One region of the Rummeliibacillus sp. JY-2-4R genome, then DNA from elsewhere that is predicted to be linked to it. Evidence: riboswitches for the same ligand, from Rfam matches in the RefSeq annotation. Region 1 holds a riboswitch; the other holds the start of a gene.
The links. Region 1 has a riboswitch for thiamine pyrophosphate ahead of thiC (phosphomethylpyrimidine synthase ThiC). Riboswitches for the same ligand answer to the same signal wherever they lie in the genome.

Region 1 (16,590 bases):
TGTACTTTTAGTTTGTTCGCCGTTTTCATATCTTGGTCAAATGCTTTTTGCGCCTTATTATCACTGAATGCTTTCACAACTTTTTCTGTTTCAGCATCGCTAGCCACTTGTTTTAAGACAGTTTTCAAAAAGTCTTCTGTCATTAAGTTTTCTTTACCGTCTTTTGTTGTTTGGTTGGCAAATAGTAAATCATGGAACTTCCAGAATTTTTCGTTGCCAAGTTGTTGATAAACAGTTTCTGCAAATAGTGCTGCAGTTTTTGAATCAGGTGCGATAAACGCATAGTTCATGAAGTATAGTTTTGCTTTTCCTGTTTCAATAAATTGTTGGTCTAGATATGGTACTACGCTTTTGTTAAACTCGCCGCAGTGAGGACATTTGTAATCGCCGAATTCCACGATTTCAACTGGTGCATCTTTGTCCCCTAAAAATGGTTGATTTGTGTAGTCAATTGCTGCGGATGATTTTCCTGATTTCCCACTTTGTCCATTAATCACAATAAGGGCAATCACACATACGGCGATAATGCCGATAATCCAAAATATTTTCTTAGACATGTTTAAACTCCTTTATAAACTACGTGATGTAGTGTAATTGGGTAAAAAATTTACGCAAGCGCGTAAATAAAAAAGGCACAGATTAAGCCAAAAATCGTAAATGATCTGAAGGCCATTTCAGTTGGTATCTTTATTTGAAATTCTTTCAAAGGGTTGAGCATATATTCAATTCTGTAATTGACTGACGTATCGGCAAACGATGCATAGATAAATGGCATCGGCTCTGCCTTCCCTGCTTTCAACATTTTCAACAATGCGCTGCCAATGTACATCGAAGTCGATTGTTTTTCAGTCGCTAAATTGTCTGCCATGATTTCTTGAATGATTCGATATTTTTGGTTGAACCATTTCAAAATCGGTATGTAGACAAAAGTCGATGCGCACAGCGATAGCAAAAATATTTTCAAAGGGTCATAGTTCTTTTGGTGATACATTTCATGATAGATTACAGCGTCTAGTTCGTCTTGATTTAATAGATTCATCAATCCTGTTGAGATAATCACTTTCGGTGAAATGAATCCCATCGTAATTGCGAGCGGCACTGGATATGAAATGACCATGATGTTTTTGGTACTGTAATGCTCGTTTAGTTTAAGCGATTGCGAAGTATCTTGATATTGCTGGAATTTCCTTTTCATTTTCATCGCGTGAAACAGTTGCGACGTGAATTTCCAAAATGTAAAGAGTAGCGTATAGACAACGAGTGCATCGAGTGCATATTCAAGCGATGACATGCCTATTGCTTTTAGCGTGCTGTGGCATACTTCAACAAGGTTGAATTTCATCTGCCAACCAGCAAAATAAGCTGCTACGTATAAAGCCATTTGAACAAAAATAGTTCCCGAAATTAAAAGCGACACGAATAACATAAAAGTAGATTGTCGTTTTTCCATAGGCTAGCGATCCTTTTTCAATTCTTTAATCTTCATCTCAAGTTTCGCAACAAGCTCATCATCCACATCTTCCAATGCATCAAGCATATGACTTACCACGACATTGCCGAACTCGTCCATGAGCTCGTTAGTCATTTCCTTGGACTGCGTATCCAAAAACTCGCATCTCGTCTGAACAGGCTTGTACATCGAGGATCTTCCTTCTGTTCTTTTTTGAAGAATCCCCTTCTCCACTAGTCGATTCATGACTGTCATCACCGTGTTGAAGTTCGTTGCCTTTTCTTTCTCAAGCGCGTGTTGGACATCCTTGATGGTCATCTCACAGTTGCTCCACAAAACGTCCATAATCTTCGCTTCCAGTGGACCAAAAAATCGATTCAATCCACTTTCATGCATTTTGAACTTACGAATATTCATGATTTGGACACCTCACTTCGTTACATTACCCATTGTAGTGTTAGATGGAGGGAGAGTCAATAGAATGGTAGTTTGAAATTGAGGAGATTTTTTGAGGTGGGGTTTTATTCATGTTTGAGAGCTGAGATTTCACGGTTTCTGGGCGATTATTTACATGAGATAAGCTAGTATACACGATATTAAGTGTCTGAAATCCTCACAGCTAATAGTTAAAAATAGAAAGTTAAACAACCTTGCCTCAACTAAGTAATTAGGGCAAGGTTGTTTGTGGCATTTCTTTGCTTTATTTCATATGAAAATTATTGATATATCTTACCACCAGATTGCTTAAATTGTTCAGCTTTTTCCTTCATACCTAATTCAATAGCTTCCTTCGTATCTAGTTCTTTTTCCTTTGCAAAATTACGAATATCTTGAGAGATTCTCATACTGCAAAATTTAGGTCCACACATAGAACAGAAATGTGCTGTTTTTGCACCTTCAGCAGGTAATGTTTCATCATGATATTCGATTGCACGTTCAGGGTCTAAAGATAAATTAAACTGATCTCTCCAACGGAATTCAAAACGAGCTTTTGATAAGGCATCATCTCTTTTTTGTGCTCCTGGATGTCCTTTTGCCAAATCAGCAGCATGTGCAGCAATTTTATATGTGACAACCCCTACACGAACATCATCTCTATTCGGTAAACCTAAATGTTCTTTTGGCGTTACATAACAAAGCATCGCTGTTCCATACCAACCAATCATTGCAGCTCCAATCGCAGATGTAATGTGATCATAACCAGGAGCGATATCCGTCGTAAGAGGTCCAAGTGTGTAGAATGGTGCTTCCTGACACACTTCCAATTGTTTATCCATATTTTCTTTAATAAGGTGCATCGGCACGTGCCCGGGCCCTTCAATCATCACCTGTACATCATGCTTCCAAGCAATTTTTGTTAGCTCTCCAAGAGTCTCTAATTCTGCAAACTGTGCTTCATCATTCGCATCTGCAATAGACCCAGGACGTAAACCATCCCCTAAAGAGAATGCAACATCATAGGATTTCATGATTTCACAGATTTCTTCAAAGTGTGTGTATAAAAAACTTTCTTTGTGATGGTATAGACACCATTGTGCCATGATAGACCCACCGCGAGATACAATACCTGTTACACGTTTAGCTGTTAGCGGGACATATCGCAAAAGAACACCAGCATGAATGGTGAAGTAATCAACACCTTGCTCTGCTTGTTCAATTAAGGTATCACGGTAAACCTCCCAGGTAAGATCTTCAGCAACACCATTTACTTTTTCGAGTGCCTGATAAATTGGGACAGTGCCAACAGGAACCGATGAATTACGGATAATCCACTCCCGTGTAGTGTGGATGTTTTTGCCGGTTGATAAATCCATAATATTATCAGCCCCCCAGCGTGTTGCCCAGGTCATTTTTTCAACCTCTTCTTCGATAGAAGATGAAACAGCAGAATTGCCAATATTCGCATTAATTTTCACATGAAAGTTTCGACCTATTATCATTGGTTCCGATTCTGGGTGGTTGATATTAGAAGGAATAATTGCTCGACCTTTTGCAACTTCATCCCTTACGAATTCAGGTTTCATATTTTCCCTAATTGCGATAAATTCCATTTCAGGCGTGATAATTCCTTTTCTTGCATAATGAAGTTGTGTAACATTTTTCCCTTTTTTAGCACGTAACGGTTTCCGCTTTAATCCTGGAAATACGTTATGAGTCGTGCGAGGATCGTTTTCATCTTTATAACCATTATCTTCTGGCTTGATTACACGACCATCATATTCCTCAACATCTCCTCGTTCTTGAATCCATGAACTTCGAATGGCAGGAAGACCTTTAGTAATGTCGACAGAATAATCAGGGTCTGTATAAGGTCCGCTAGTATCATACACACGTACTGGAGAATTTTCCTCTTCTCCAAACGCTCCGGTTGTCGGGCTTAACTCAATTTCACGCATTGGAACTTTAATGTCAGGTCTAGAGCCTGTTACATATACTTTTTTGCTCCCTGGAAAATTAGACATGATGGAAATACTTTGTTTGCTAGATGAAGAAGTTGACATTGACATAGTTAATCTCTCCTTTTTCGAATAGAAGGACGAGATATAGAACAAAACAAGTGGAGAGCTTATACAAGCTTATGAAGTATATAAAAAAGCCGGTGTCCAATAAATGGCTGGACCCGGCTAATATGTATACAGAAGTAGTATAACTAAAATGATGCTTCTAACTTCCCCACGCTGGTATGAACCAGATCAGGTCCCAAGAGTCAAGAAACTTCAACGTGTTTCTTTCTCAGCCCAACTTATTGGACTCCCCTAGTTATTTCTATTCAATTTTGGTTTTATTATACATTATACTTTATTGAATTAAAAGATAAATTTGAAAATAAGCGAAGTGGATGAGGCTGGGGAAAGATAAACATTAGAGTAACTTCTTCAAATTTTGTCGCCTTTCTTAAGATAAAGAAAGCGTCATTTTATTGTAAAGAAGAAGGAGAATCCAACTAAAGTTAATCAAACGTAAAACCTCCACTCAGAAGGTGGAGGTTTATTGTGGGAATTACGGATAAATTATTGTTCACTTAAGCTTGTTACAGATACGCTTTTTTTATTATTTGGATCATCTAGGAAATGGATTGTAGCTGTTCCATTATGTCGATCCACATGCTCAATGTAAATACCCTCTCCATTAAAGGTTACATTCGCCATAATTGGCGAAGAAGAAATTTCTTGTGCTCGTTGTGCGTCCATTGTAGCCACCTCCTTTTGACTTTAATAGTTATACTATTTGTTTCAAATAACTTAGATATACATGTTGTAATTGTCTACTTCCATGTGTAAGCTGATTTTCTCCATAACTATTAAACAATAGATTTTAATAAGAAAAAGATGCTTTAGTAAATAAATTAATGGCTGCTTTGAAAGGGTTGATCATTCGCCCACTATTACCTTTAGAACCTTTAATATCCGTTGCAGTCTATTCGGACCGAGATAATTAACTTCATAGAAATCTTTTAGTCAATTGAAGCGTGTTTTTGATAGTGCTCCATTACTTATTAGCATTGTAGATGGATTATTACCGATACTTAAAGTGATTATAATCAGAGCACCGATAAGAAATATAAGTAACTATACCAACGAGTAGCAAATTGAATAAAGTAAATGGATATCCCTTAAGTTAAAAAACGTTCTTTAGCTGTTTTTATTCCCATTTTTTGACGGTATTTGGCAACCGTACGGCGAGCTATCTCTATATTTTCCTGTCTAAGGATATTTGAAAGAGTTTGATCAGAGTAAGGATGAGTTCTATCCTCCATCGCAATAAGTTCTTTAATACGATTCTTTATCAATTGAATACTTTGGTCGAATCCTGTAGAATTTTTTAAACCTCTCATAAATAAATCTTTCATTTGGAATAAACCATGAGGAGTATCAATATATTTACCACGTATCGTTCGATAAACAGTAGATTCATGAAGTCCTACAACTTTTGAAATATCGGCCAACTTCAACGAACCCAGTGCTTTGATACCGTGTTCTAAAAATGTAGGCTGTGCTTCTAAAATTGCTAAACTTACTCGATATAGAGTAGCCGAACGCTTGTCTATACCGGTCTTTAACAAGAGTGCCTCGTTTCTCTTCATTTTGGATTCATCATCTAAATAATTCTCTTCCATCATTTCATCAATAATTAAACCGGAAGTAATAGAATCATTGACGGTTAATATAACTTCTCCATTGTAAAAACGAGCAGTTAAATCCGGCACAATATAATGACTTTCTTCATTAGAAAAATTATCTACTGGATATGGGTTTAACGATTTAATAAAGTCAATTGCATCACGAATTTCATCTGTACTACAATTATAAATTGTACAAAGTGCTTTCAAGTCTCCTGCTGCTACTTGCTCTAAATGGTGAATAACAATTGACTCGGTGTAAGGTGGAATACAGGAATAAGAGCGTAATTGTAATTGCAGACATTCAGATACGGACCGTGCACCGATGCCAGCCGGTTCAAAGCTTTGTAGTACCTTTAACACACTCGTAGCCTCATCAGATGTCAATTCAAATCTCGCCTGCATTTCCTCTAAAGAACATTTTAAGTAGCCACGATCAGTCAAGTTTTGTATTAAATAAAGCAAGCCTTGACGTTTCTTCCCTTTACATTCTTTTTCTAATAAAAGTTGGTCGCGTAAATACTCCTCCATGCCACCGCTAGAGGTAGCAATTGTATAAAAAGTATCTTTTGATGAACTTCCCCAAAATTTACGAGTGATAGTTTTATCTTCTTTCATTAAACGATATAATAATTTATTTTCATGTGATAGAAATGGATTTTCCTCTAGCATCTCCTCTACCAATTGTAGAACTTCCTGAGAGTTCATACCTAAAATAGCCAGTGATTGCTTTATTGTTGGTGTTAACGATAATTTTTGTGTTAATGCTAAATTCTGAGTTAAATGATAATTCATACGCACTTATCTCCTCTCGAACAGCATAATAAAGAACCTGCTTCACCATTTATGTAATATTACGAGTCGATTGATTTCCTACTATGCCTCTTACAAAGTTACACTATTAAAGATTTATCTCTAATTGATGTAATGCTATTTTTCTATATAAAGTACTTCGAGAAATACCTAATAACTTTGCAGCTTGGGTTAACGTACTAGATGCATTCAAAGCTTTTTGAATCGTTTCACGCTCTATTCTTTCTAGGTTAAATTTAGGATTTTGAACAGAGAATTCATATGATTTACACTCAGGTGGTAAATGATGCGAATCTATAACCGATTCTGAGCGATCCTTTGCTAATAAATAGGAACGTTCAATAACATTTCTAAGTTCACGTATATTTCCTGGCCAAGAATAAGCCGTTAAATGCGATAAAGCTTCTGCAGTAATATCATTCGGTTGGCTACTGTAGTAATGACTAAGCCCAGAGATGAACTCCCTAATTAATAAAGCTATATCCTCTTTCCTGTTTCGTAGTGCCGGCATCTGTATTGAAATTACATTTAACCGATAAAATAAATCGGCTCTAAATGTTCCTTGATACGCTATCTCTTCCTTCAAATTTTTATTTGTAGCTGCAATAATACGAACGTCTATTTTTCGTTCCTTGCTGTCCCCTAAGGATGTAACAGTCCTGTTTTCAAGGACACGTAACAACGAAACTTGCAAATCTAATGGCATATCCCCAACTTCATCTAAAAACAGTGTTCCCCCATTTGCTGCCTCAAACTTTCCTATCTTTCCTTTTTTAGATGCTCCTGTAAAAGCACCGTCCACATATCCAAATAATTCACTTGCAATTAATTCTCTTGGTATGGAAGCTGCATTAATTGTAATTAGTGGTCCTTTATTTCTTTTGCTTTTTTTATGAATTTCATTAGCAAGGATGTCTTTTCCTGTACCTGTTTCACCTAAAATTAGTACATTAGCATCTGAATTTGCTGCAGCTTCAGCTAGATATAACTGTTCTTTATAACTTGAGTTTAAAGTTGAAATTTCACCGAATTCCATTACACTTTCTACCTTTGGAATATTCAACTCATTTGTAATGGTAACTTTTCTAAAATTATTACTGTTATCCATACTCTCTATTTTAAATTCACAATTGATATAGGTCCGTCTTATTGTTTCAAATGATACAATCTGCTCTTTTTCATACGGGAATAGCGATTTCGCAACACCGTTCATATATATCACTTCATCACAATGATTAATCAAAAAAATGGGGTGTTTTGGGGATGAATTTAGATTGGAAAAAATATCAGTCCATTCTAACAAATTATAACCGGAATCTGCGTTACTATATTTCACGGATATTAATTCCTTAGAATCCCAAACAACTGCAAATTGACCATCTTTCTGAGCTTTTCCTATTTTTATTGAACGTGCAAAGTGATTGCTTCCTTTCTCTATATATAACAAACCAGACGGTGAAAAAAATTTACTTTCATAAAATTTAAAGTGAAGTGGCTCATCTTTATTTAATTTAGCTAACTTCTCTAAAATGAGCTTTGTTCCTATATAAGTATTAAACATAACGGAAGAAATAACTTGATCCTCTTCAAATGACTGTTTAAATTTGGCTACAAACCTATGATTTTCAGGAAAATCTATCGATTGAAAGTATCCTCCACAACTATAGTGTCCTTCAACATAAGCGCTCCCGATTTCCTTTATTTCACTTTCTTTAGTAGTTGCGCTAAAGATTGGTAACGTTGTTGCCGATAGACCTAATCGCTTAAAAATTCTATAAAAATGGATAAGACTGTCGCCTACTAGTGTTGAAAAAATAGCGTCCGATTGTTGCGAAATTGATTTACTAAATATTCCTTCAAAGTTTTCATGACCGAATGGGACATAATCTTCTCCAGTAATTTGACCACCTAAAAATTCCCAGTACCTTTTTAATTCCTTATTTGTAGCTTTAGGATAAATATAATCATTTCCTATTAGATGTAACTTCGGTCCAAAATTATTCATAATGTATCGTAGAGTAGGATATATTTGCTGATGCGTTACTTCACCGGCATAAAAAACATTAGGATGCAATTCTTGTCCCTCATATAAAGAAGGATATATTAAATAACAATCATTCTTCTCTAAAATCTCTAATAATGCTTTTCTACATGCAGATGTATATGTTCCAATAAATATTTTAACGTTATTCTCAATCAATTTTTCTACAGCATTGTAAGTTTTTTGAGGATCTGATTGAATATCACAAATTATAAATTCAACTAGTTTACTTTTTTCAGTAACAGATTGATTGTATTCCTGTAATGCAAACAATGCTGCTTGATACTGACCTCTTTCTGTTATCGAAGTTGTACCAGTCAAAGAAAATAATCCGCCTATTTTTATCATTTACTATCTCCCCCTTGTCCTAAAGTGAACCATTGTATCAAAATGATACATCTAATCATGATATGTAGAATTCAACGTTTTTTTGGAATTTTCAAATTAATTGTATCATAATGAGACAATTAATTTCTTAGTTTTCACTAGAAAATGGATAGTACCAACCTTGACGGGTTTGGCATGCTTTTTGCTTGTAAATATATGAACAGCAAGAAATACAAAAATTATTAATAAAAAAATTAAAGAGGAGTGTTCTTATGAGACATGGAGACATCAGTAGTTCTAAAGATACAGTTGGCGTAGCGGTAATCAATTATAAAATGCCACGTTTACACACAAAAGAAGAGGTACTTGAAAACTGTCATAATATTAGTGAAATGATTCAAGGCATCAAAACTGGTCTACCAGGGATGGATTTAATTGTTTTCCCTGAGTATAGTACTCAAGGGATTATGTATGACGAAGAAGAAATGTATGCAACAGCTTCTACAATCCCTGGTCCAGAAACTGAAATTTTTTCTGCCGCATGTAGAAAAGCGAATGTATGGGGCGTATTTTCAATTACTGGTGAACAACATGAAGATCATCCAAATAAAACACCTTATAATACATTAATTCTTATCAACAACCACGGTGAAATCGTTCAAAAATATAGAAAAATTTTACCATGGAATCCAATTGAACCATGGTACCCTGGTGATTCAACACATGTAGTAGAAGGCCCTAAAGGTATGAAAATTAGTTTAATCGTTTGTGATGATGGAAACTACCCAGAAATTTGGCGTGACTGTGCTATGAAGGGTGCAGAGTTAATTGTTCGTTGCCAAGGATATATGTATCCGGCTAAAGAGCAACAAATCATGGTTGCAAAAACAATGGCTTGGATGAACACATCTTATGTTGCAGTAGCAAATGCAACAGGTTTTGATGGCGTATATTCTTACTTCGGCCACTCTAGTATCGTTGGTTTCGATGGCGGAACATTAGGTGAATGTGGAACTGAAGAAAATGGGGTTCAGTACGCAGAATTATCGGTCTCTCAAATTCGAGATGCCCGTGCTAACTGGCAATCACAAAATCATTTATTTAAACTTTTACATCGCGGCTATACAGGTACAATTAAATCTGGTGATGGCGATAAAGGGGTAGCAGATTGTCCGTTTGATTTCTATCGTACATGGGTTATGGATGCCGAGCAGGCACGTGAAAATGTAGAGCAATTTACTCGCAAAACTGTAGGGACAGCAGAATGCCCAATTGAGGGGATTCCTTATGAAGAAAAGAAACTTGAAGCTGGCATTTAACACTAAGCAAGTAGTCATAGCTAAATAGTTGTGACTGCTTGCTTCTTTTTAAAGGAGGAAAACTATGCCATTTGTTAGCGACCGAATTCAGAGCATGAAAAATAATGAATTCAGTGAAAGTAAAGAAGCCCCAGTAATATCAATTGACGTAAAACACTCTACAAATTCTCAATTTAAATCTAGATTTACATTTGATGTTAACAATATTCAACAAACACTACAAAAGGAAATTATCGGACAAACCGATATCATTGATCAAGTAGTTAATATGCTGCATGTGGTCCGAGCAGATATTACAGAGAAAAATAAGCCATTATATGTTGCTTTATTTTTGGGACCTACAGGTGTTGGTAAAACTGAAACAGTACGTGTTTTAGCAGATGCAATTTATAAAGATAAGGATGCTTTTTCAAGAATAGATATGAATACGCTTGCGCAAGAACATTATGCTGCAGCAATAACTGGAGCACCTCCAGGATATATCGGAAGTAAAGAAGGTAGTACTTTATTTGATGAAGAAAAAATAAACGGCTCATTTAGTAAACCGGGGATGGTATTGTTCGATGAAATTGAAAAAGCGGATAAAACTGTTATTCAATCATTATTGAATGTTTTAGATAATGGAAAAATGATTTTGTCCAATGGAGAACGAACTATCAACTTTAGAAATACAATGATTTTTATGACTAGTAATATTGCTGCTAGCCAAATTATTCGTTGGACTGACAATTCTTGGACAGCTAAATGCCGTCGCTTTTTACAGTTATTGTTACCTAAAAATTTTGGGAAAAGCAATAAAGATATTTTGAAAAGGATTATTTATACTGAATTGGAAAAAGAATTTGCTCCTGAGTTTATTAATCGAATTGACGACATTTTAATTTTTAATTGGCTCGAAAATGAAACCTTCGATTCTATTCTCAATAAAATGATAGCGGATTTAAATAAAAGGATTAAAAATCATAATTGTAAGATAATCTTGGACGATCAAGCAAAGCGTTATATTTTAAATAAAGGCTTTAACCGTCAATACGGAGCACGTGCTATGAAAAGACAATTGCGCCAATTACTTGAAGTACCGTTAGCTAAGTATTTAACTGAGCTAACATACACTGATAAAGAATTTGATATTTTGATCAGCACAACTAATAACAAATTAACCTTTTCAAAGAACGATTAATTATTATAGATTTTATAGAGGGAGGACACTGAATGTCTAATGTTGGACTTTTATATGTCGGATGCATTTTATTTATAAATGGATTAATGATCCTAGGAAAAATTGATGGCAAAAGTGCAGGAGTGTTTAATATTTTTATTGGCTGTTTACAAATATTCACTCCTATTTATTTAATCATTACAGCTAATGGTGATTCTGCTACTATTTTATCTGCAGCAGGTTTATTTTTATTTGGCTTTACTTATTTATATGTAGGAATAAGTAATTTAGCAGATTTTCCTTCTAATGGTGTGGGCTATTATTCCCTTTGGGTCTCTATATTAGCTTTTATTTATGCTTTTATAAATATTAGTTATTTTTCAGATTTAAAATTTGGTCTTATTTGGCTTATGTGGTCATTCCTTTGGTTGCTGTTCTATTTATTATTAGCGAGGGGCGCAAATATTGCAATTTATACTGGATGGGTAGCTCTTATCCAATCGTGGATTACATGTACAATTCCTGCAATTCTATTATTAATCGGCGAATGGGATATTATCTCTAATAGTTTTATGATTGCTATTTTCATTCTTGCTGTTCTTACTTTTGTAGTACTATATTATATTCTAAACGTTAAATCCACGAAAAACCCTGCTAAAAACTTAACTAACAATACATCTGCCCAGAATAATTAATTGTATAACGCATAAGGAAAATTGAATCTGGTTACCAAAATGACATTCACACGATGCATTGTGTATGTCATTTTGGAACACAAGTATTACAAATCATATGTGGTGTAAGTCTTGTGAGCTTATTAGATTAAATAGAACCCCTCGCCTTCTAATCTGGTCATAATAAATCTCCTTTTGTCTACTTCCCATACGTTTTATATACTTTTATTTTGATTGTGAAATTGATTTGTAGAAATTCTATTCGCTCTTTTAGTCGATCTATTCGCTCTTTTCACTGGCCAATTCGCTCATTTAGCCTGTCTACTCGCTCTTTTCACCATCCTATTCGCTATTTTCTAAATTGTAATGGTGTTCTTAATATTTTAAGTCCTCTTCCCCCAGTGGATTCGAAGAGGATCCTTATTGCTCTTATTATTCGCGGCATCTATTTGTGGATTTTATGATTTTTGAGCCGCGGACGATGGGTTTGAGCATCTTCTTGGGTTTTATACGGCTGAGGTTTTGATATTGGAGAGGTTCTATTCGCTCTTTTAGTCGATCTATTCGCTAATTTCATTGGCCAATTCGCTCTTTCGGCTAGTCTATTCGCTCTTTTCACCACTCTATTCGCTACTTTCTAAATTATAATGGTGTTCTCAACATTTTAAGTCTTCTTGCCCCCTGATTCTGAAACAATTAAAGTCTTCCATCCAGAGTATTCGAAGAGGCTCCTGATTGCTCTGATTGTTCGCGGCATTCCATTGTAGATTTTATGATTTTTGGGCCGCGGACGATGGGTTTGAGCATCTTCTTGGGTTTTATATGGCTGAGGAATTGTTATTTGGGAGGTTCTATTCGCTCTTTTGGCCTATCTATTCGCTAATTTCATTGCCCAATTCGCTCTTTTAGATGGTCAACTCGCCCATTTCACCACTCTATTCTCCATTTTCTAAATTGTAATGGTGTTCTTAACATTTTAAGTCCTCTTCAACCCCTGATTCAGCAACAACTCAAATTTTCCCCAACATAAAAACGAGACCACAAAGTGATCTCGTTTCCATTAGTTATACATCTGTATCAAAGAACTACTAACCCAAACTTTTTGAGTAGTACCCGGTTTATAAATTTGATACCAAAGCGTTTTGTTCTTGTCCTTTTTAGTTACGTATTTGCTACCAGTTTTCACAAATTTAACAGGTGTGTTCTTGTTAACGGATGCTACTTTTGTGTATTTTGTATCTGCACCTGCTCTTAGGTTGGCACTGTCACTTGTTGTGAAGCCTAGGTTTGAGACGGCGATTTGGTCGCTTCGTACCCATCCTTGTTTGCCGCTGTAGCTGATGCGATACCACCGGACGGTTTTGCCGCTATCGTTTTTAAAGTCGCGGACATCTGTGTGATATGCCTTAAGCGTGATGCTCTTACCTTTTTTGTATGTGCCATATGGGCTTGCGTAGACGTACGGCATACTGTACACAGTTGCACCTGCTGTTACGTCGACTGTTGCTGTAATGCTTGATGGCATTTTCATGAATTGTGCTGGTTGTTTATTCGTTTCTGGAATGACGTTATTATATTCTTTTGGCTGTGAGAAAACCTTTGTGCTTGCTACTGCTTTGCTGTAATACGAGCTGCTGTAAGGTTTCATTAGAGCCATTAGGTTGGCAATTTTTTCACTCCAGGCTTTATCTGATGCGTATCTAACATTCATGCCTAGCAATGTTGGGCCGTTGTAATATGGGCCAGTTTTTGTTAAGTAGTCATGATAAATTTTGTACGCATAGGCGTTTAAGCCATCTTTTCCTGTTGGGAAGTATTTCGCACAAGTAAGCGCGCATGAATCATACGCTTGGTAGCCGAAATAGTTGTTTTTATATTGGGAAATTGTTGAACCACCCCACCCTGTTTCAAGAATGGCATGTGCGAACATAAATTGTGCATTGATGCCCGCTTCTTTTTGGATGGTTATAAACGTTGGTGCTAGTTTATATAGGATGTTTGTTTTCGATTTTCCATTTTTTATTAAGAACTCTTGCATTTCTTTTGCTGTTATGTTGGAACTTTTTCTTAAGTTGAGTGCAATGTATGGGTTCGTTTCCACATAGGCAGCTGAGATCCAAACGGTTTTGCCGTTTAGCGTGCCTTGATGCCAAATGGCTTTTCCGATTTTCTCGGTACGTGTGACTTTGAATGATTTTGCACGGTAGTCACTTAGTGTATAAATTTTGTTTTTCGTTCCGCCCCATGGCATGTTGTATGCTTCTCCTGAACCCGCTATGTATACAGTGGATTTCGTTGTGTTAATCAATGAACGAGTGTTGTGTTTTAAATCTCCTAGTACTACCCAACCGATTTCCTTTGAACCTTGGAAAAGTTGATAGTAGGTAGTTTTGCCAATTTTCGTTTTGCTCTTGGCATAATACGCTCTGCCTGTGTAGGTAGTTCCGGCAAGTATAAAGTCGTCTTTTTTATCAGGACTTCGGTAAATCTTGTCGGTTTTTGATTGAATATGAGTAATCTCGTTAACCGTAGTTTTGATGAAAGCTTTCTTTTCTTCTGCTGAAGCTTGTCCCTGCGAGAAGAAAATGGCAGCTAGAAAAATGGTAAGAATGAATCCGATTGCTTTGAAAGACCTATTCATCTTGCTCTCCTTTCGTTGGTTGGTATGTTGCATATATGGTTATTGTAACCGAAACTGGAAGGAGTTTAAACAGAAGTATGGGAAATTATATCGGGAAATGTCGAGGGGAGGGGGGTTAAGTGTTAAAAAGGCAAACAAAAAAACAGCCATCCGGCTGTTTTTTCGCTATTCCCCTATTACAACAAAGGTTTTTCCATATCTTCAGCAATCGTTTGCTCGATTAAGTCTTTCCATTTGCTGTAGTAAATTTCTGGAGTATATGTTTCTTCTATTAAATTATATGCATTGTTCCCCATGCGTTCAGCTTCGTCTGGGTTTTCTAGTACCTTTTTAATACGGTCTGCTAGTGCTTCGATATCGCCATCTGGTGCTAGGTAGCCGTTTTCGCCATCTTTGATGACTTGGGCTGGACCGTAGTTGATATTGTAGCTGACTACTGGTGTGTGGTTGGCGAATGATTCGAGCATGACGAAGCTAAATCCTTCTGCTTTGGATGTTATTAATGAGACAGTTGATTTGGCGAATACTTCGTCGATTCGGTTGGTGTAGCCCATTAGCTTCACGCTATGATTGATTTTTAGCTTTTTGATTAGCTTTTTCAATTCCGCTTCTTCGTCGCCGATACCGTAGATTTCAAGTTTCGCTCCCGGTACATCGCGAGCTACTTCAATGAAAGCTTCGATTGCTTGGTCAATGCGTTTTTCTTTAGCTAGTCGAGCTACTAAAGTGACAAGCATTGGATCTTTCTCAGCCTTTACTACTGGTAGTTCTACGTAGTTCGGGATAACGTGGATATTGCCACGGTTGCCGATTTCTTTATGCAAGTCGAGTTGTTGCAACTCTGTTAATACCACTACTGGGTAGCCTTTTGGAATAATGTCCAAAATCGGTTGGACTGCTTCTAGATATGGGCTGCCAAGTGTATATGGTTCTTGGAAATGGTTTGCATGGATCATGAAGATTTTATATGCTAAATCATCGTCCACATTGATCACACGTTCTGCCGTTGCTGCTCCGTCTACAATGATTACTGGTTTCGCTACTTCTGTTCGGCATAGTTCTTCTAACCAGTAAGTATGGAATTCTGCGCGGTTGGCAAAGTCCAATACTTTTTTGTGAGAAGGGTCGAATAAGTAGATGCGTTGTTGACTACCCGTTTGATAGTTGAACCACATTGTTAAGAAACAGAAGCCATCCGGTGTGAAATAGCGTTCCTGATTCTTTTTATTGTTGGCTGGATGGTACAATGTTTCGCGAATTTTATAGCCTTCTGGGTGGAACTCTTCACGACGAGTGCGGACACGATTTTCGTCGAAGTAATCGATGAATTTTAAGATGCCGTCATCGTCCCATTGTTTATATTTGATATAGGAACCGTTCATGAAATAGCGCGCGAAATAGTCGCCATCTTGAACCCAGTAGTCCCCTTCGAATTTTTTTATATTTTGTTTATACATCTCTACTTGTTTGCTTGAGACATCTTTTGAGGCAAATTTTTCGCGATAATAATCATAAACATTCATGATTTCAACGTCTTGGCCAAGTTGTCCTGTTGCACGTAGTTCTGATGCAATTTCAGGGTAATTCATTTTAAAGTCCATGGTTAACAGGATTGAGCGATAGTCTTGGTTAGAGAATAAAGCTGAACGGCGAAGCATTACTTTGTTGACGCCGCCTTTTTCAACATCCATATCCCATGCTGTCATAAATATCGTTCTTTTCAACAGATTGTCACATCCTTTTGCACTATGTAAAGATCACGGATTATTCGTCTAATCCGTGATTGGTGTGGTTGTCCTTACTTCTAGCCTTGTTTTCGTCTGTCTGCAAGCTTGTCCCGGAAGGCTTTTTGCTCTTCTGCTGGTAGGCTGTGGTATTTTTTGATGAAGGCTGAGTAGTTTTTCATGACTACGTTTGTTGGGCCGAATTCTCTTAGATGGCCACCTTCAATCCACGCAATTTTCGTACAGAAGCTTCTTACTTGGGAAAGGTTATGGCTGACGAAGAAGATGGTTTTGCCACGTTTTTTGTATTCATTCATCTTAG
Region 2 (16,590 bases), 2.0 Mb from region 1:
ACTATCATTTTCATGATCTAGTAAAACTTGTAATCCTTCTTTTGGATTTTGTTTTACGTATTCTTGGCCTTTTGTTACAGCAGTCCAGAATCGCTTAATTGCATCTTTCTTTTCATGTAAAGTTTTTTCACCTGTTACTAGAATTAGTTCATAATTATCAGGTACGCCATAGTCACTGTTTTTGATGGTCATCATATCATAACCTTCTTTATTTAAAAGAACATATTCATGGTTAATATAGCCACCTGTAATCGCATCTACATGGTCTGTCGCAACTGATGAAATTAAATCCCAACCGACATCAGTCATTTTGACTTTGCTAAAATCCCCACCGTCTGCTTCAACCATTGTTTTGACAGTAGCTTCGCTTAATTCGCTTGATGAATAACCAACGTTTTTCCCTTCTAAATCCTTAGGTGATTTGATTCCTGCTGATTTTTTCATCATGAGTTGGTCTAGTGAATGTCTAACTAAAACAGCCACAGAAACGACTGGAATTCCTTCTGATTTTGATAAAATTGTTTGATTTTGATAACTAATAGCTAAATCGACTTTCCCAGTTGCAGCAAGTTTAATAGGATCATTGGTATCAGCGGGCATTTCGATTTTGACATTTAGGCCTTGGTCCTTAAAATAGCCTTTTTCTTGTGCTGCATAGATGGCAGAATGTACAGCATTTGGGTACCAGTCGAGCATGATGCTGATATTGTCTAATTTTTTCCCATTTTCATCAGTCGATTTTGATTGAGTTTTTCCACTACATCCTGCCATGAGGACGAGTAGTGATAGTAATAAAGAATATGTAATCCATTTTTTCATTTTGGAATGCTCCTATTTCTATTAGATTTGTATTTCACGGGATGAAGAAAATCTTACATTAGTGAAGGTTCACTTTATTGGTGATTCTTTTTTCAAACCAAGTGGCTAGTGCAAATAGTAAAATGCCTACGATAGTTAAGAGTGTGATCGCAGCAAAGACCCCTTCCGAGTTTAAATTTCCAGACATTCTTCGGCTATAATATCCTAAGCCTTGACTTGCTCCTAGCCATTCTCCAATGGTTGCCCCAACAAGTGCAAAAACAATGGCCATCTTAAATCCAGAAAAAAAAGAAGGTAGTGCCATTGGAATATGTAGCTTTTGAAAAACTTGAAAACGAGTAGCCCCCATTGAACGTAATAACTCGATATACTCCTGATTACATGACTTCAGTCCATCATAAGTACCTACGACAATTGGGAAGAAACAAATAAGGACTGTGACAGCAACTTTACTCCAGATGGAATACCCAAACCACAAAACAAAAATAGGGGAAATGGCAATAATCGGAATCATTTGCGAGATGACAACCGCAGGATATACAATTTTTTCAATAGTTTTTGAAAAGAACATGCTAACTGCAAGTATTACACCACCTATAACGGCTATTAAAAACCCAATGATAAACTCCAGCATAGTAGCACTTAAATGTTCAAAAATTAGCGGTTGCCAATTGTCTATTATCATTCTTAGTACCCCAGTTGGTGCAGGAATGATAAAGCTTGGGACGATTGTCAAACGTACAAGCAATTCAACAATCGCTAGTAGAATAATAGAAACAATGATAAATAAACTATAGGTTTGTAGAAAGTTCTTAATCTGTTTCATTGGCAATCTTTAACTCCAATTCTTGTCGTAATTCAATTATTTTTTGAGAATGTAACATTTTCGCAGCGCGAGGTCTCGGCAAATCAACAGAAATCTCTTCTATTTGAAAATTAGGATGAAGGAGTATGATGCGATCGCTTAAATAAATCGCTTCTTCCAAATCATGCGTAATAAAACATATTGTTTTCTTTAAATCTTGCCAAATCGATAAAAGCCATGTTTGCATTTCTTTTTTCGTTATACTATCTAGTGCACCAAATGGTTCATCTAATAATAGGATATTTTTTCCAGTTAATAATGCTCTTAGAAATGATGCTCGTTGTTTCATTCCACCGGATAGTTGTTTTGGTAGAGCATTTTCGTATTCTGATAATCCAACTCGTTTTAACCAAGTTCTCGCTTCATCTTTTGAAATGTTCAGGTCTTTTTGAATTTCGGACGCGATTAGGATGTTATCTAGGATTGTACGCCAAGGGAGTAGTAGATCCTTCTGTGGCATATAACCGACATCGCCAAGTGTTATGTACTTTTGATCAATTTGAATTTGTCCTTCAGAAGGAACTAGGAGGCCTGCGATAAGTCGTAAGATTGTACTTTTTCCAGTTCCACTTTTACCGATGATCGAGACAAATTCACCGTTTTGTACTTCCAGATTTAGATTTGAGATTACTTTGTTTTTTTGTTTTTGTTCGTTTGTGAAACTGTAGGAGACATCTTTGAGAATAAGTGTCATTTTGTTACTCCTTTCTTTTTTTAATGACTTAAAAAAACTGCTTTCTATTAAAGAAAGCAGTTTCAAAAGAATTACTCAGATAACAATATCTGTGAAACTACTTTCCTACGCTAGAATTGTCTAGTTCAGGTTCAAAGGGTACAATCTCAGCCTAATGGCGCCCCTAGTAGGTTGTTGTTATTCAATTTTGAAAATAAAAAAATCCCCACTAACAAAGTCAGTGGGGTATGTATAATAAATTCATTAAACATGTCTCACTTCCCTCCGCTAGTATAAACTAGATCAGGTTCAAAGGGTTTAGAACGATTGTTCAGTCTCAGTCCTCATCGGGACACCCCTAGTGGTGCTATTTAGTTTCCATTAATAGCTTATCATGTAATTTATTTTATGCAAGGGTTTTTATATCTGAAAGTTTGTTACCTTAATAGATTGTTGTTGGAAGAGATTTCAACATCTCTACGGAACAAAAATAAAGCCCTAATACATAATGTATTAAGGCTTAGCAATCAACAAGTCATTTATTTTTATTATGTGACTCTAGATTCTTGTAGCTTGAATTATTTTGGTTGTTAGCCTCGAATTCAGCACCAAATTCTTCATTTGAATTTTGGTTTTGGTTGTTCGTATTATTTTGGTTTGCAAAATCATTGCTTTTATGTGTTTTGTTTTTTTGATTATATCCACTACGTTTTGGCATGGTTAATCACCTCCCAGAAATTAATGTGCTCAATATGTAAAAGATTTATTCTTTAATAATTAGCACTTAGATAAATGGAGAAAAAGTACTGTATTTCTCTTATTATTTTCCACTACGGATAATTGAATAATGTAAACAAAATTAAACAAACTAACGTAGTAATTCAAAAAATCATTTTTTGGAGGTTTTTTATAATGAATCAACATACACCAAACCCAGATGACCGTTCTAACAATGTGGAGCGTTTAAAACAAATGGCTAAAAATACGAAGAAGAATATAAAAGAAGCGGAATTTAGTATGGAATTTGCAGGACCTGAAGAAGCTCAAAAAATTAAAGAAAAAAATGAACGTAGAAATCAAGCACTTGATGCATTTATTGCAGAAATGCATGATGAAGCAGAAGCACGAAAACGAGGACAACAATAATTTAGTTAAAGGCTGTGGCAAAAGGATGAATATCCAAAATTTTGTGCCACAGCTTTTTACTTTTTCTTTATTGTATAAAGTGTGCAATCCTTAACAAACTAATACAGTAATGAAAACATCGCAGGAGGACTCTTAAAATGAAAAAACCAAAAAATAAACAATCTAATAGTGCAGCACCAATCCAAAATATGATTGAAAATACAAGAAAGAATATGAGCGAAGCTGAAATCAGCATGGAATTTGCTGGTAAGGAAGAACTTGAGCATCTAGAAGAAAAGAATTACCGTCGACAACGAGAAATTCAAATAAAGGAAAAAGAAATTGCGGATAAGGCCGCAGAAAAGGCTTGGAGAGATAGCTTTAAATAGGGAATAGAAATAGAAGCTGTGATGGAAGTATATTATTCTTCACAGCTTTTTGAATTGGTAAGTCAAGCGGTATGGTTGATGGGACAGGTGCAATGATTGTTACTTCCGGTGATTATACAAAAGAAAACAATCTAAAACCTATTGCTCGCCTGAAATCATGGGGAATTGTCGGTGTAGAGCTAAAATATATGTGCACCGGATCAGTTCCTGCGATTCAAAATATTTGGCTTGTCAAAAGGAATTAGGATTTGATTTAGAAAAATGGAATGTGAATGGTGGTGCAGTTGCACTTGGACATCCCTTAGCTGCCAGTGACGTTAGAATATCACTAACATTATTATATGAATTAAGACGTAGAAAGGAAAAATATGGTGTGAGTGCAGTTTGTATTGGTGGTGGCCAAGGGATAGCTGCAGTGTGGGAAAATTTAGATTTCTGATGATATAAAAAAATGGAATTTCAGGAAATGCAAGAGTTTTTTTAAATTTCATATTAATAATAATTAAAAACTCAGCACCCTTCTTAAGAGAAGATTAGCTGAGTTTTAATTTTTTCGATAATGTGTTGAACCCTTCAGTAACAGTTAGTACATCAACATAGCCTTTGAAAATTCAATTTGTATATTGCATTATTGGTTATTTATTGAAGTCTTGTGTATTGCTTTTTTGTAAAGTAAGAAATTTTTACATTTTCAGTTAATTATTTATGTTAAAATTAAAAAAGTTCCATATATTCATTTAATTTAGGTGGATAGGGTAACTAATACATAAAAAAGAGGTAGATAATATGAATTTAGAATTAGCAAAAAAGTTGATTGCTGCTGCAGAAAGCGAAGCGGTAGCACGTGATTTAAAAATGGTCATTTCAATCGTAGATGAAGGAGGCAATTTAGTTGCAGTGCATCGCATGGATGATGCATGGATCGGTAGTGTTGACATTGCACAAGGAAAAGCATGGACAGCTGTTGCTTTCAAACTTGAAACAGAACTTTTAGAAGCTGCAACAATTCCTGGAGCAGAACTTTATGGCATCAACACTACAAATAATGGTAAAGTAGTTGTCTTCGGCGGTGGTATTCCATTGGTACAAGACGGTAAAGTAGTGGGTGCAATTGGTGTCAGTGGTAGCTCAGTTCCAAATGATGTTGCCGTTGCAAAAGCTGGGGCAAAAGCATTCGAACAAGAATTGGTAGTAAACGCATAATAATTTTGAATTTCTAGATTTTAATAAAACAGGCTCAAGGAAAATAACTTGAGCCTGTTTTGTCTTTTAATTGCATATATTAAGGATTAATCTTCATTAATAATTTCCTTCAATATTTCATAGGAGCGTTTTTGTTTTTCTATATCATAAATATACGAGACAACCATGATTTCCTGAACATCGTATTTTTCTTGGAATTCTGTCAGCTGATTCCGTACTGATTCTTTATCTCCTAAAAATGTAATACTTGATCTTGAGTTAAGCATTTCTTTTTCCGCAGCATTACAAATTTCATTGATATCATCTACAGGTGGTTGTAAAGGAGTATTAGTCCGTCTTATTATATTAAGGAAAAATTGTTCCATTGTTGTTGATAATTTTGCAGCCTCTTCATTTGTTTCGGCTGCAATCACATTTAAGCAAACCATCATATATGGACTGTCCAGATATTGAGATGGTTTGAAGTTTTGACGATAGATTGATATTGCCACTTCCATTTGTTGCGATGCAAAATGGGAAGCAAATACATAAGGTAACCCTAAATTTGCTGCTAAGTATGCGGAGTCGGTAGAAGAACCTAGAATATAAATTGGGATATTTGTTCCAACGCCTGGATAAGCCTTCACATAACTTTGTTGTTCGGCTGGACCAAAGTAGGTAAGTAGTGAACTTACATCATCAGGAAATGTATAGACCGAATCGTTTTTTGATCGTCTAAGCGCACTTGCAGTGAACATATCTGTACCAGGAGCACGGCCAAGGCCAAGGTCAAGACGATTAGGATAAATAGTTGCCATTGTACCGAATTGTTCTGCTACAACTAATGGCGAATGATTTGGTAACATAATACCACCTGACCCAACACGGATATGATTGGTATGTTCTAATGTATGTTTAATTAATATAGATGTAGCCGAACTTACTAAAGTTGAAGAATTATGATGTTCCGCAATCCAGTAACGAGTATACCCCATATTTTCTACAGACTGTGCAAGGTCAATCATTGAATCAATTGCTTGTTTCGCATTTTGTCCTTGACGGATAGGGGCAAGATTCAATACGGAAAGTGGTATATTGATATTTGCCATTTAATTTATCCCTCCATATTTAAAGTTTAGACTGCTTTATAAATATCTTATTTAGTTATGTTTTTATGCAAAACTCTAAGAATATTATTTTCGCTTATCGAAACAAAGGTATAATACCAAATTATTCTTGTCAACAAATTAACCTTTCTATTAAATTGAATTTTTTAGTAGTTTTAATGTTTAAGAGTCTATATAAAGTGGTATATGAAAAACAAGAAACAAAAATCTGATAAGGAGGAAATTATATGTCTGAAAAGACTAATATACCAAAATCACATGGCCGTTTTGACACTGCAGAAGATGGAGAAGAATTTGTCAATATAGAGGAAAAGCATGACCAAATACAAGACAAAAAGCAAGACGAAGAGAAGACTATGAAGGAGAAGAAAGAACAAGCAAATCAAGTAGCACGACAAAATTTAGAATAGAATAATTATTTGTTTTGGCGGTAAAATGTGATGTAAATCCTTTTTGCCGCTTTTCTTTCATGATTTTATACTAAAAGTAGCTGAAGAAAAAAGTTTGTTTTTCTCCAGCTACTTTTTTTACATATTATTTACTTTTGCGATCATTCGATTGTTTATTGATATCTGCGATAGCCTTTTCTCGCCATTCAGCTGCAAACTCTTCTTTATAATTATCAGGGCTATTACGTGGATCATTTGTAGTATTGCGATCTTGTACATCAGTAAAATTGCTGTTATGGTACTTTTTATTCTTTGGTTTATACCCATTTTGCTTTGGCATAATGTTCACCTCCATAGAAAATAAGTTGCTCCAAATAAGCGAATTTATGCTCGATTTATATGGCTCATATTTTCTTTTAGGATGCTGAATACTTCATACGATTTTGCAAAACCTATTTTTATGGAGGTGGCAAATGTGAATAAAACCCAGAAAATGAGTAAGCAATTAGGTAAAGATTTCAGTGATAAACAAGCGCTTCGTAAAAAACAATCGAGTAATTTCAATCAGGAATTTTCGAGCGAACCATTAACAACAACTGAAAAGCTTAATAATAAAAAGACTAAGAAAAGACAGTAGATGTAAAAGGGCTTACTCTAAAGTCATGATTCCATGATTTTTGGGTAAAGCCCTTTTATGATGTAAAATTAAATTAAAGCTTTTTTACAAATTTAGAGCGAATATAAAGGGCTCCAAATCCATCAGCTTTTCCTTCTAAATCGTGACCATCTACATCGACAAAGCGAATACTTTTTACTTTTGTTCCAATTTTAATATTTGAAGATGCACCTTTGACATTTAAATCTTTTACAACGGTTACAGTGTCTCCTTCTGATAAAGGATTGCCTACGCTATCTCGAATTATACTCGCTTCTACTGCCACTTGTTGCTCATGTGCTGTCCATTCGTGTGCACATTCTGGACAAACAAATAATGCTCCATCTTCATACGTATACTCCGATTGACATTGTGGGCAACTTGGAATTTGTTCCATTTTCTTTCCTCCGAATTATTATATTTTCTTCTAGCTTGCCATGAAAAAATCTTTTCTTCAATACTATTCTTTAATAACCATTATTTGTAATAAATCTAATGGTGAGAAAAATCAGTTCGAATTAGCAAAAGGTTGCTATAATTGATAAAATATTTCTAAGATTAAATCATATATAAGATTGAAAAATAATAAATCAATGGCATTAATGCCATTGATGAAGAGGAGATATAATATTGGCATTCCAATCAGAAAATATCTTTATTAATTTATCAGTAAAAGACTTGAACAGATCTACTTCTTTTTTTAAAGAATTAGGTTTTGAATTCAATCCTCAATTTTCGGATGAAACGGCTGCCTGTATGATTGTTAGCAATCATATTTTCGTGATGTTGATGATTGAGGAACGCTTCAAAGGTTTTACGAAGAGAGAGGTAGTAGACACAAGTTCCACTTCAGAAGCAATTTTTTGTCTTTCAGCAAAAAATCGTGAGCAAGTGGACGAGATGGTCAATAAGGCACTTGCCTCAGGTGGTAGCAATTATAGTGATCCTCAAGATCATGAATTTATGTATGTTTGGGGATATAGGGATATAGACGGTCATATTTGGGAAATTGCTTATATGGATGAGAGTGCATTTAATCAGGAATGAACCTCTAATAGATGATGTCTTAACAGTACATCATCTTTTTTGATTTAATGTAATTTGGTGAGCATATTTCACCGTAGTAAGAAACAACAAAGTGAATAATTTCCTACATTAATTTCCATAATAATGAAGGATTGCCGAAAACGATTGTAGAAATTACATACGAAAAGAGTTTTGTAATTCATAATTTATAAGGGGAATTAGGAGGAAAACATGGGTAGATTAGTGCATTTTGAAATACATGTTGATGACATGGATCGAGCGAAAAAGTTTTATGGAGATGTATTTGGATGGACATTTGAAGATTGGAGCGAATATGCTGGTATGCCTTATTTTGGAGCTGTAACGGGCGACGAAAATGAGATGGGTATAAATGGTGCACTGATGAAACGCCAAAGTCCTCCACCAGAAAAAAATCAAGCTTTAAATGGCTATGCATGTACAATGGGAGTGGAAGATTATGATTCCACAGAAGAGAAAATTTTAAAAAATGGCGGTGAGATTGCATTACCGAAATACGCATTACCTGGAATGGCTTGGCAAGGGTATTATATAGATCCAGAAGGCAATATTTTCGGTATTCATCAGCCAGATAAGAATGCGAAATAGGTTAATGGTAAATGTATAATTAATTTCTGCTATTTGGCACAAATAAATAAGCTGACTGGTGATTTGTTATCTCCAGTCAGCTTTTTATCATTTCTTATTTTTCGTAAATTATTTCATTCTTATCAGCATCATAGTAGATTTTTTTGGATATTGGTTCAATCTTGCCGTCTTTTGCCTCTGTAATGTATAAAGTTGTATTTCCATAATGGTGATTTTGTGAATAATTAATGCTGGTGTAGAATGATTCTGTCCAGTTATCAAAAGTATTTAACTTATTTATATAATTATCCCAAGTTAAATCATCACCCGACCGTTTTAAACCCTCTACAAATATTTGCCCAGCAGACCAAGCTTTTTGTGTAAGAGGTCCTAATGCTTCTTTTCCATATTCTTTTGAAACATACTTAATATAATTCTCTACTTTTGGGCCACTTAATTTATCATAATGTAGAAGATCGACTGAAGAAATAACCCCTGTCCATGCTTCTTTCCCTGCTAGATTATATTGGTTTATATCATCGCCACCAGTCATTGATACGATAAACGGTATTTTTGATGCACCAATTTTATACAGTTCCTTACGAAGACCAGCAGCAGGAGCAGGAGTTGAGTTCATAATAATCACATCAGGTTGTGCCTCTTTTAGCTGCTTAGCCTGAGAACTGAATTCTTTATCTGTAGCTAAGAACGGAACTTCTTTGACAATCGATACACCTTTGTATTTTTCAATGTTCTTGTGTGCGGCTTCTAAACCTTGTTTACCAAAGTCATCATTTTGGAAGGCGATTGCAATTTTCTTAGCATGTAGTTTGTTCACAGCATAATCCAAGAAAATTGTAGACTCTATCTCATAGTTAAAAGTTCCGCCAAAAATATTTTTAATTGTTGGTTCAACAAACTTTTTTGCACCTGTGCCTAGACTTATTACTGGAATACCGGACTTTTCTAACAAGGGTAGGGAAGCGCCGATATTGGCCGTTCCAATTGGATATAGAAGAGCAAACACTTTATCCTGATTGATCAATTTTTGCATACTTTGGAGTGATTTTGCTGGCTGATATTGATCGTCATATGCGATTAATTTGATGTTTCTTCCATTTACACCGCCATTATCATTTATATAATTGAAATAAGCTTGTAAACCTTTACGCACTTTATCATATTCAGCAACAGGTCCTGACTGTGGTCCTGTTAATCCAACTTTTATCTCTTTATCTGTAATTCCTTGTGCTAATTTTTGTCCATTTTTTGTGCTTCCACCAGATGTTTGATTTTGTCCACCACAGGCTACTAACAATAGTGCAGCCATAAAAATTGCCAGTAAGAACGATAACTTTTTCTTCAATAAAATCCCCCCAATTATGATTTATCAGATTGTATTAAATGTTTTCCAATCGATTAATATGAAGAGGTTCTCATCACTCCTATTATTAAATTTTATTTTACTGAATTTGTTAAAAATTCAGAAAATTTAAGGTAAATGAATGGTAGGTTGAAGTGTATATTGTCTTGTTATGTGAACATTAGTGTGAATAGGCGAAAGCGTTTGCAAAATATTAAAATTTGAATTTATTAATAAAATTGCTAGATATCGGATTTAGGTATCTATAAGAAAAAATTTTATATTGAAAATGTTTTTTTGTCAACAATAATTAAAAAATATAATAATAAATTTTAACATATAAAACTAGTATCAATTGAATATACATAATTGATGAAATTTTGGTAGGTAATGAAAGAGTTCTTTGTTATTGCTTAAGGCTTTGCTTTTACCAAAAATATCACTTAACTATTGATTTTAATTTGAAAAACTATTGAACGGTGATTATTTTTAATTGAGTGTATCCGTTCATATTGTATGTGTTTTTATATTTTATTTTTAAGAATTTGTAAGATTCAAGCCTCATAAAAAGAGAACAATCAAACTATAAATATCATTGACAAAAAATTTTTTTGTATATAAAATATCTCAATAGGCTCTAGAAATGGTTCAAAATTCCAACTTTATATAAAGTATAAGCTCTAGTGAAAGTGGAATTTGGTAACGATTTCAGCAAAATAGAAAATTAAAGGGGGAATCAAACAGATGATTTTTTCTGCTGACAAGGAAGTTTAGTATTAATTGTAGAATATTAAAAGGCACACAGTGTAATTGAAAATTAACTTAAAACAGACGTATTTGCGTTTGATCACTCCTTTGTTAGAATTCAGAATATTCAAATATAATTTGTTTTTCGATTTTAGTAAAAAAAGGAAGGTGACCCTCTTATGCAACTTATTGTAGGTGGTTTAGTCTTTGGTTGTATCTATGCACTGGCAGCTTTAGGTCTTGTTTTAATATTTAAAACAACTGAAGTGGTCAATTTTGCACAAGGTGAAATGGCTATGATCACAACGTTTGTCAGTTATGTCTTTTTAAAAAGTTATGGACTCTCATATTCACTCTCTCTTGTATTAGCCCTCGTTTTTGCAACACTCTTTGGAATGGTTGTATATCTTTTGTTTATGAAAAGAATCCAGTCTGCTCCACATATCAATCAAGTTGTTCTTACATTAGGTTTATTTATGACTTTTAACGGGTTAGCCGGACTTATATGGGGGTTTGATACTACTTCCTATCCGGAGGCACTTAAAGGCAAGACATTCCAGATTGGAAATATTTACTTTTCACCCAATGACCTATTTATGGTCGGATTAACAGTCGTTCTTATGCTATTGTTTTTCTTACTATTTAGATTTACTAGAATGGGATTAGCCATGCGTTCTGCCTCTCAAGATATTATGGCCTCAGAACTAATGGGAGTTAAGGTTTCTGGAATTTTTATGGGATCTTGGGCGATTGGAACTGTCCTAGGTGGAATTGCTGGGATTATGACAGCACCAGTGACCTTTTTGAGCACCAACATGATGGGAGAAGTACTAATCATCGCTTTTGCTGGTGCAGTTCTAGGTGGGTTTAAAAGTTTACCTGGGGCAGTAGTTGGTGGCTTAATTATTGGTGTTTTTCAAAACTTAGTAAGTTACTATATTTCACCAGAATTAAAAATTGTTTTTGTATTTCTGTTAATCGTCCTTGTTTTGTATGTGCGTCCACAGGGGATTTTTGGCGGTTCAAAAATTATTAAAAAGGTGTGATCAATATTGAAAACGTTACTTGCAAATAAGAAACCTTGGTTAGTACTGCTCATCCTTTTTCTACTTGCATATCCTCATATTGTTGGACAATCTAGCTACATGGTTTCCATTTTTGTCATGATTTGTGTATATGCAATTACCGCTATGTCATTAGACCTTCTCACAGGATTTGGTGGACAGGTTTCAATCGGACATGCAGGTTTTTTAGCGATTGGAGGATATGCTGTTGCAATTCTATCAACTAAATTAGGGCTCCCATTCTTACTGGTTCTTCCAATGTCAGGTTTGATATCTGGAATAATTGGCTTATTAATTGGTCTCCCTGCTGTCCGTTTAAGTGGCAACTTCCTTGCAGTTGTATCATTAGGTTTTGGTCTATCGATCCCACAAATTGCTCTTAATTGGGATGCACTTACAGGTGGATATTCAGGTATGGCATTATTTCGACCAGAGTGGTTGTTAAATGATAACCAATTCATATATGTCATCATTTTGATGACCATTTTAATTACATGGTTACTTCATAATATTTTGAAAAGCAGATTGGGAAGGGCCTTTATCGCCATCCGTGAAAGTGAAATTGCCGCCCAAGCTACTGGGATTAACGTCGCATTTTATAAAACCTTAATGTTTGTAATAAGTGCATTTTTTACTGGTATTGCTGGAGGTCTTTACGGATATTGGATTGGTTTCGTAAGTCCAAATGATTTTACTTCCTTCACATCATTTCTATTACTTGGGATGATCGTAGTAGGTGGACTTGGATCCATCCCAGGTGCAATTATAGGAGCAATTGTCTTTACAGTTCTCCCTGAGCTTACTAAATCGTTTATTGGACTAACCAATATTATTATTGGAATTGCCATTGTGATCGTTATATTATTCCGTCCTCGTGGTTTATTGTCATTAGCAGGATTATTTAAGTTCAATAAATCAAGCGAAACGAAGACTAATGATTCAAAAGTGTATATTCCTGACATTGAACAAGGGGGGAATGCAAGAGATGCTAACCTTTAAAGATGTAACAGTAAAATTTTCGGGAGTTACTGCCGTTAATGAACTTTCTTTTGAAGTACCTCAAGGTAATATTTATTCAATTATTGGTCCAAACGGTGCAGGTAAAAGTACTGTTTTTAATTGTATAAGCCGCTTTTATACACCAGCAGCGGGAGAAATTCATTTCCAAGGAAAAAATCTTTTGCAACTCAAACCTCATCAAATTATTCATCTGGGTATTGCGAGAAGCTTTCAAAATGTAGAATTATTTGCCGAAATGACAGTCCTTGATAATTTGTTAACAGGTCTGCATCCGACATTAAAGAAAAATATATTTTCCATAGCATTAAATTTGGCTTCGGTTAGGAGAACTGAAAAAGAGTCTATTAAAAAAGCATATGAAATTATGGAATTACTTTCAATCTCAGATTTGGCTAATGAAAAAGTGACAAATTTATCCTTTGGTTATCAAAAAATGGTCGACATTGGCAAGGCTATTATCTCCTCACCAAAGTTAATCTTGTTGGATGAACCTGTAGCAGGCATGAATCCAGTTGAAACCAATAGGATTAGTCAGTTGATCTTACGATTAAAGGAAGAAATGAATTATACAGTCCTTTTAATCGAACATGACATGTCTTTAGTAATGAAGGTTTCTGATTTTGTTACGGTTATGAATTTTGGCAAGAAAATTGCTGAAGGTGTTCCAAATGAAATTCAGAAAAATCCGATAGTTATTGAAGCATATTTGGGGGAGGTAGAAGAAAGTGCTCAACTTAGCTGATGTTCATGTATATTATGGTCATGTTCATGCATTAAGGGGAATTTCCATGACGGTTGAGGACGGGAAAATCGTTTCGTTACTTGGTGCAAACGGTTCGGGAAAGTCAACAACATTAAAGTATATTTCTAGACTTATACAATCGAAAAAAGGTAGCTACGAAATTGATGGAAAATCAATGATCAAAGAGAATCCTAGCAAAATGGTCAAAAGGGGAATAATCCATTGTCCTGAGAATAGAAGAGTTTTTCCATTATTTACGGTTGAGGAAAATTTAAGAATGGGTGCTTACTGCAGAAAAGACAAAAATCAAAAAGAGGATATTGAAAAAGTATTTTCTTATTTTCCTAGACTAAAGGAGAGAATCAAGCAAAAAGCTGGGACATTAAGTGGCGGTGAACAGCAAATGCTTGCGATTGGAAGATCATTAATGGGGAGACCTAAAATTCTTCTATTAGATGAACCGTCTTTAGGAATTGCACCTATTCTTGTAAGAGAAATTTTCGAAATCATTAAAAAAATAAACCAAGATGGAACATCAATCTTATTGGTCGAGCAAAATGCCAATCTTGCCCTCGGTTTTTCTGATTATGCTTATGTATTAGAAAATGGACATATTGCCTTAGAGGGACACTCGACGGAATTGAGAAATAACGATGAGGTGCGTCGTCTCTATCTTGGTGGATAGTATTAACTTCTAAAAAACTGGATGAAATACTAAACCAAATAAAAGAGGTGACTTTCTTAATGTTCGAAACGAGTGAAGAACTAAGAAAAATCTATGAATCTAGTCCATTTAATAATTTTTTAGGGATAAAGTTAGAAAAATATGAGGAAGGTTCCGTAGTTTATTCTATTAAAATCACGCCTAATCATCAAAATGTGAATCAAGCAGTTCATGGAGGCGTTTATTTTAGCATTCTCGACTCTGTTATGGGTGCAACAGTTCGCTCTGTTACTAAGAAACCAATTACGACGATTAATTCAACGATTAATTTTGTTTCTTCATTAAAAGAGGGTGATCAAATGATTGCATCTGCTAATCTAATCAAAAGCGGAAAGAGTGTTGCATTTGCTGAAGGTGAAGTGAGAGATTGCAATGGGGCAATTTTGGCCACGTCAGCTGGAACTTTTAAAATATTAAATTCTTTATAAGAGTTTTTAAAACGCAAAGTGGGAGGAGATTCGAATGGAACAAAAAAGAACGCCAATGTTTCAGCAATTGTTAATAGGAGAAGCCTTGGAATGTGCTGCCCATAATGTCCCGAATCAAGTTGCATTTATATATGGAGAACAGCGTGCAACATATCAAGAAATCCTACAAAGGTCAAAACAATTAGCTGGGTTTCTTCAAACAACTGGTATTGATAAAAATGACAAAGTAGGTTGTTTATTTAAAAACGGACTTCCTTTTGTTGAGTTGTATTTTGGAGTTTCTCTAAGTGGCGGTGTTTTTGTACCAATAAATTTCCGACTAATCTCAAAAGAAATCGAATATATCGTAAATCAATCAGACGTCAAAATATTATTCGTCGAAGAAGAGTTTTTAAAAGAAGTTTATCCTATTGTTGAAAAGCTTTCAAAGGTACAGTTAATCGTCGTTGTAGGTAAGGACGAGCATGAATTAGGCATTGAAACTATCACTTACGATTCTATTTATAAAAAGACAACTGATTACAAGCCGGTTGCTTTAAGTGATGATGATCCACACGCTATTGTATATACCTCTGGTACAACTGGAAAACCAAAAGGGGCAGTTTTAACCCATAAAAATTTATATTTGAATGGAATGAACAAACTTTTCCATTCTCAATGGAAAAAGGGAATAAGGCAACTTATTATTCCCCCTCTTTTTCATGTCGCCGCATTGTCTACTCTTGTACAAAATTGTTTATTGGAAGGTACGATTTATATTCACCGCGAGTTTAATCCTAAAGCCATTTTAAATACAATCCATATCGAAAAAATCAACTCCATGTTCATGGTTCCCACTATGTGGAATTTCCTGCTACAAGTCGAAAATCTCTCATCCTATGATATTAGTTCTATGACTTCTTGTTCAATCGGGGGAGCAATTTGTCCAATTGAAATTAAAAAAAGAATTTTGAAAGTATTTAATAATGCTGTATTATTAGAAGCTTTTGGCCAAACAGAGATGAGCCCTTCAGCTACCTATTTAACTGGAAATGACGCCTTACGAAAACCAGAATCGGTTGGTAAACCGGCTATAAATGTTCGTGTTCGGATAGTGGACGACGATATGAATGATGTTACCGTTGGGAAAGTTGGTGAGATTGTTTACCAAGGACCTACGACCATGAAAGAATATTACAAAAATCCAGAAGCAACGAAAGAGGCTTTTACTGGAGGATGGTTCCATAGTGGTGACTTGGTACGAATGGATGAAGAAGGGTTTATCTATGTTGTAGATCGAAAAAAAGACATGATTATTAGCGGAGGAGAAAATATTTATCCAAAAGAAATAGAAGAAGTTCTTTTTAGCCATCCAGATATTTTAGATGCAAGTGTAATTGGAATTCCTGATAGTGCATGGGGAGAATGTGTAAAGGCATTTATTGTGTTGAAACCGAAAAAACATTTAAGTAAAGAGCAAGTTATTGCCTACTGCCAAAATAATCTCGCCTCTTATAAAAAACCTCATTTCATAGAATTCATCGAATCATTACCTAGAAATGAAGCGGGAAAGGTTTTGAAAACAGTATTGCGCGAGAGGGAAAATGAAAATGTTAAATAAAATTCCACCCTTTTCATACATCAATTATGATCGACATAATTGATAC

Region 2: it holds a riboswitch for thiamine pyrophosphate, as region 1 does, so the genes downstream of both, ACWV26_RS12410 (ABC transporter ATP-binding protein) here and thiC (phosphomethylpyrimidine synthase ThiC) in region 1, are expected to answer to the same signal.

The regions. Positions count from the first base shown of each region.
Region 1 is NZ_CM132623.1:463,991-480,580, reverse strand. It holds gene ACWV26_RS02325 (DsbA family protein) at 1-557, opposite strand, end outside; gene ACWV26_RS02320 (M56 family metallopeptidase) at 608-1,450, opposite strand; gene ACWV26_RS02315 (BlaI/MecI/CopY family transcriptional regulator) at 1,454-1,867, opposite strand; gene thiC (phosphomethylpyrimidine synthase ThiC) at 2,167-3,951, opposite strand; TPP riboswitch at 4,104-4,218, opposite strand; gene ACWV26_RS02305 (small acid-soluble spore protein H) at 4,462-4,641, opposite strand; gene rpoN (RNA polymerase factor sigma-54) at 5,064-6,365, opposite strand; gene ACWV26_RS02295 (transporter substrate-binding protein) at 6,472-8,772, opposite strand; gene ACWV26_RS02290 (aliphatic amidase) at 9,024-10,070, shown strand; gene ACWV26_RS02285 (AAA family ATPase) at 10,135-11,250, shown strand; gene ACWV26_RS02280 (AmiS/UreI family transporter) at 11,283-11,924, shown strand; gene ACWV26_RS02275 (glucosaminidase domain-containing protein) at 12,964-14,544, opposite strand; gene ACWV26_RS02270 (glycosyltransferase) at 14,721-16,268, opposite strand; gene tagH (teichoic acids export ABC transporter ATP-binding subunit TagH) at 16,349-16,590, opposite strand, start outside.
Region 2 is NZ_CM132623.1:2,526,224-2,542,813, reverse strand. It holds gene ACWV26_RS12420 (ABC transporter substrate-binding protein) at 1-819, opposite strand, end outside; gene ACWV26_RS12415 (ABC transporter permease) at 878-1,645, opposite strand; gene ACWV26_RS12410 (ABC transporter ATP-binding protein) at 1,632-2,378, opposite strand; TPP riboswitch at 2,464-2,553, opposite strand; TPP riboswitch at 2,621-2,727, opposite strand; gene ACWV26_RS12405 (hypothetical protein) at 2,893-3,075, opposite strand; gene tlp (small acid-soluble spore protein Tlp) at 3,270-3,503, shown strand; gene ACWV26_RS12395 (spore protein Tlp) at 3,641-3,871, shown strand; partial or broken gene ACWV26_RS12390 (acetyl-CoA C-acyltransferase) at 3,928-4,310, shown strand; gene ACWV26_RS12385 (GlcG/HbpS family heme-binding protein) at 4,658-5,074, shown strand; gene ACWV26_RS12380 (LLM class flavin-dependent oxidoreductase) at 5,161-6,162, opposite strand; gene ACWV26_RS12375 (hypothetical protein) at 6,408-6,590, shown strand; gene ACWV26_RS12370 (hypothetical protein) at 6,715-6,909, opposite strand; gene sspO (small acid-soluble spore protein O) at 7,045-7,206, shown strand; gene ACWV26_RS12360 (zinc ribbon domain-containing protein YjdM) at 7,280-7,621, opposite strand; gene ACWV26_RS12355 (VOC family protein) at 7,855-8,271, shown strand; gene ACWV26_RS12350 (VOC family protein) at 8,482-8,877, shown strand; gene ACWV26_RS12345 (ABC transporter substrate-binding protein) at 8,972-10,222, opposite strand; gene ACWV26_RS12340 (branched-chain amino acid ABC transporter permease) at 11,146-12,012, shown strand; gene ACWV26_RS12335 (branched-chain amino acid ABC transporter permease) at 12,019-13,029, shown strand; gene ACWV26_RS12330 (ABC transporter ATP-binding protein) at 13,007-13,792, shown strand; gene ACWV26_RS12325 (ABC transporter ATP-binding protein) at 13,776-14,477, shown strand; gene ACWV26_RS12320 (PaaI family thioesterase) at 14,537-14,944, shown strand; gene ACWV26_RS12315 (long-chain-fatty-acid--CoA ligase) at 14,979-16,544, shown strand.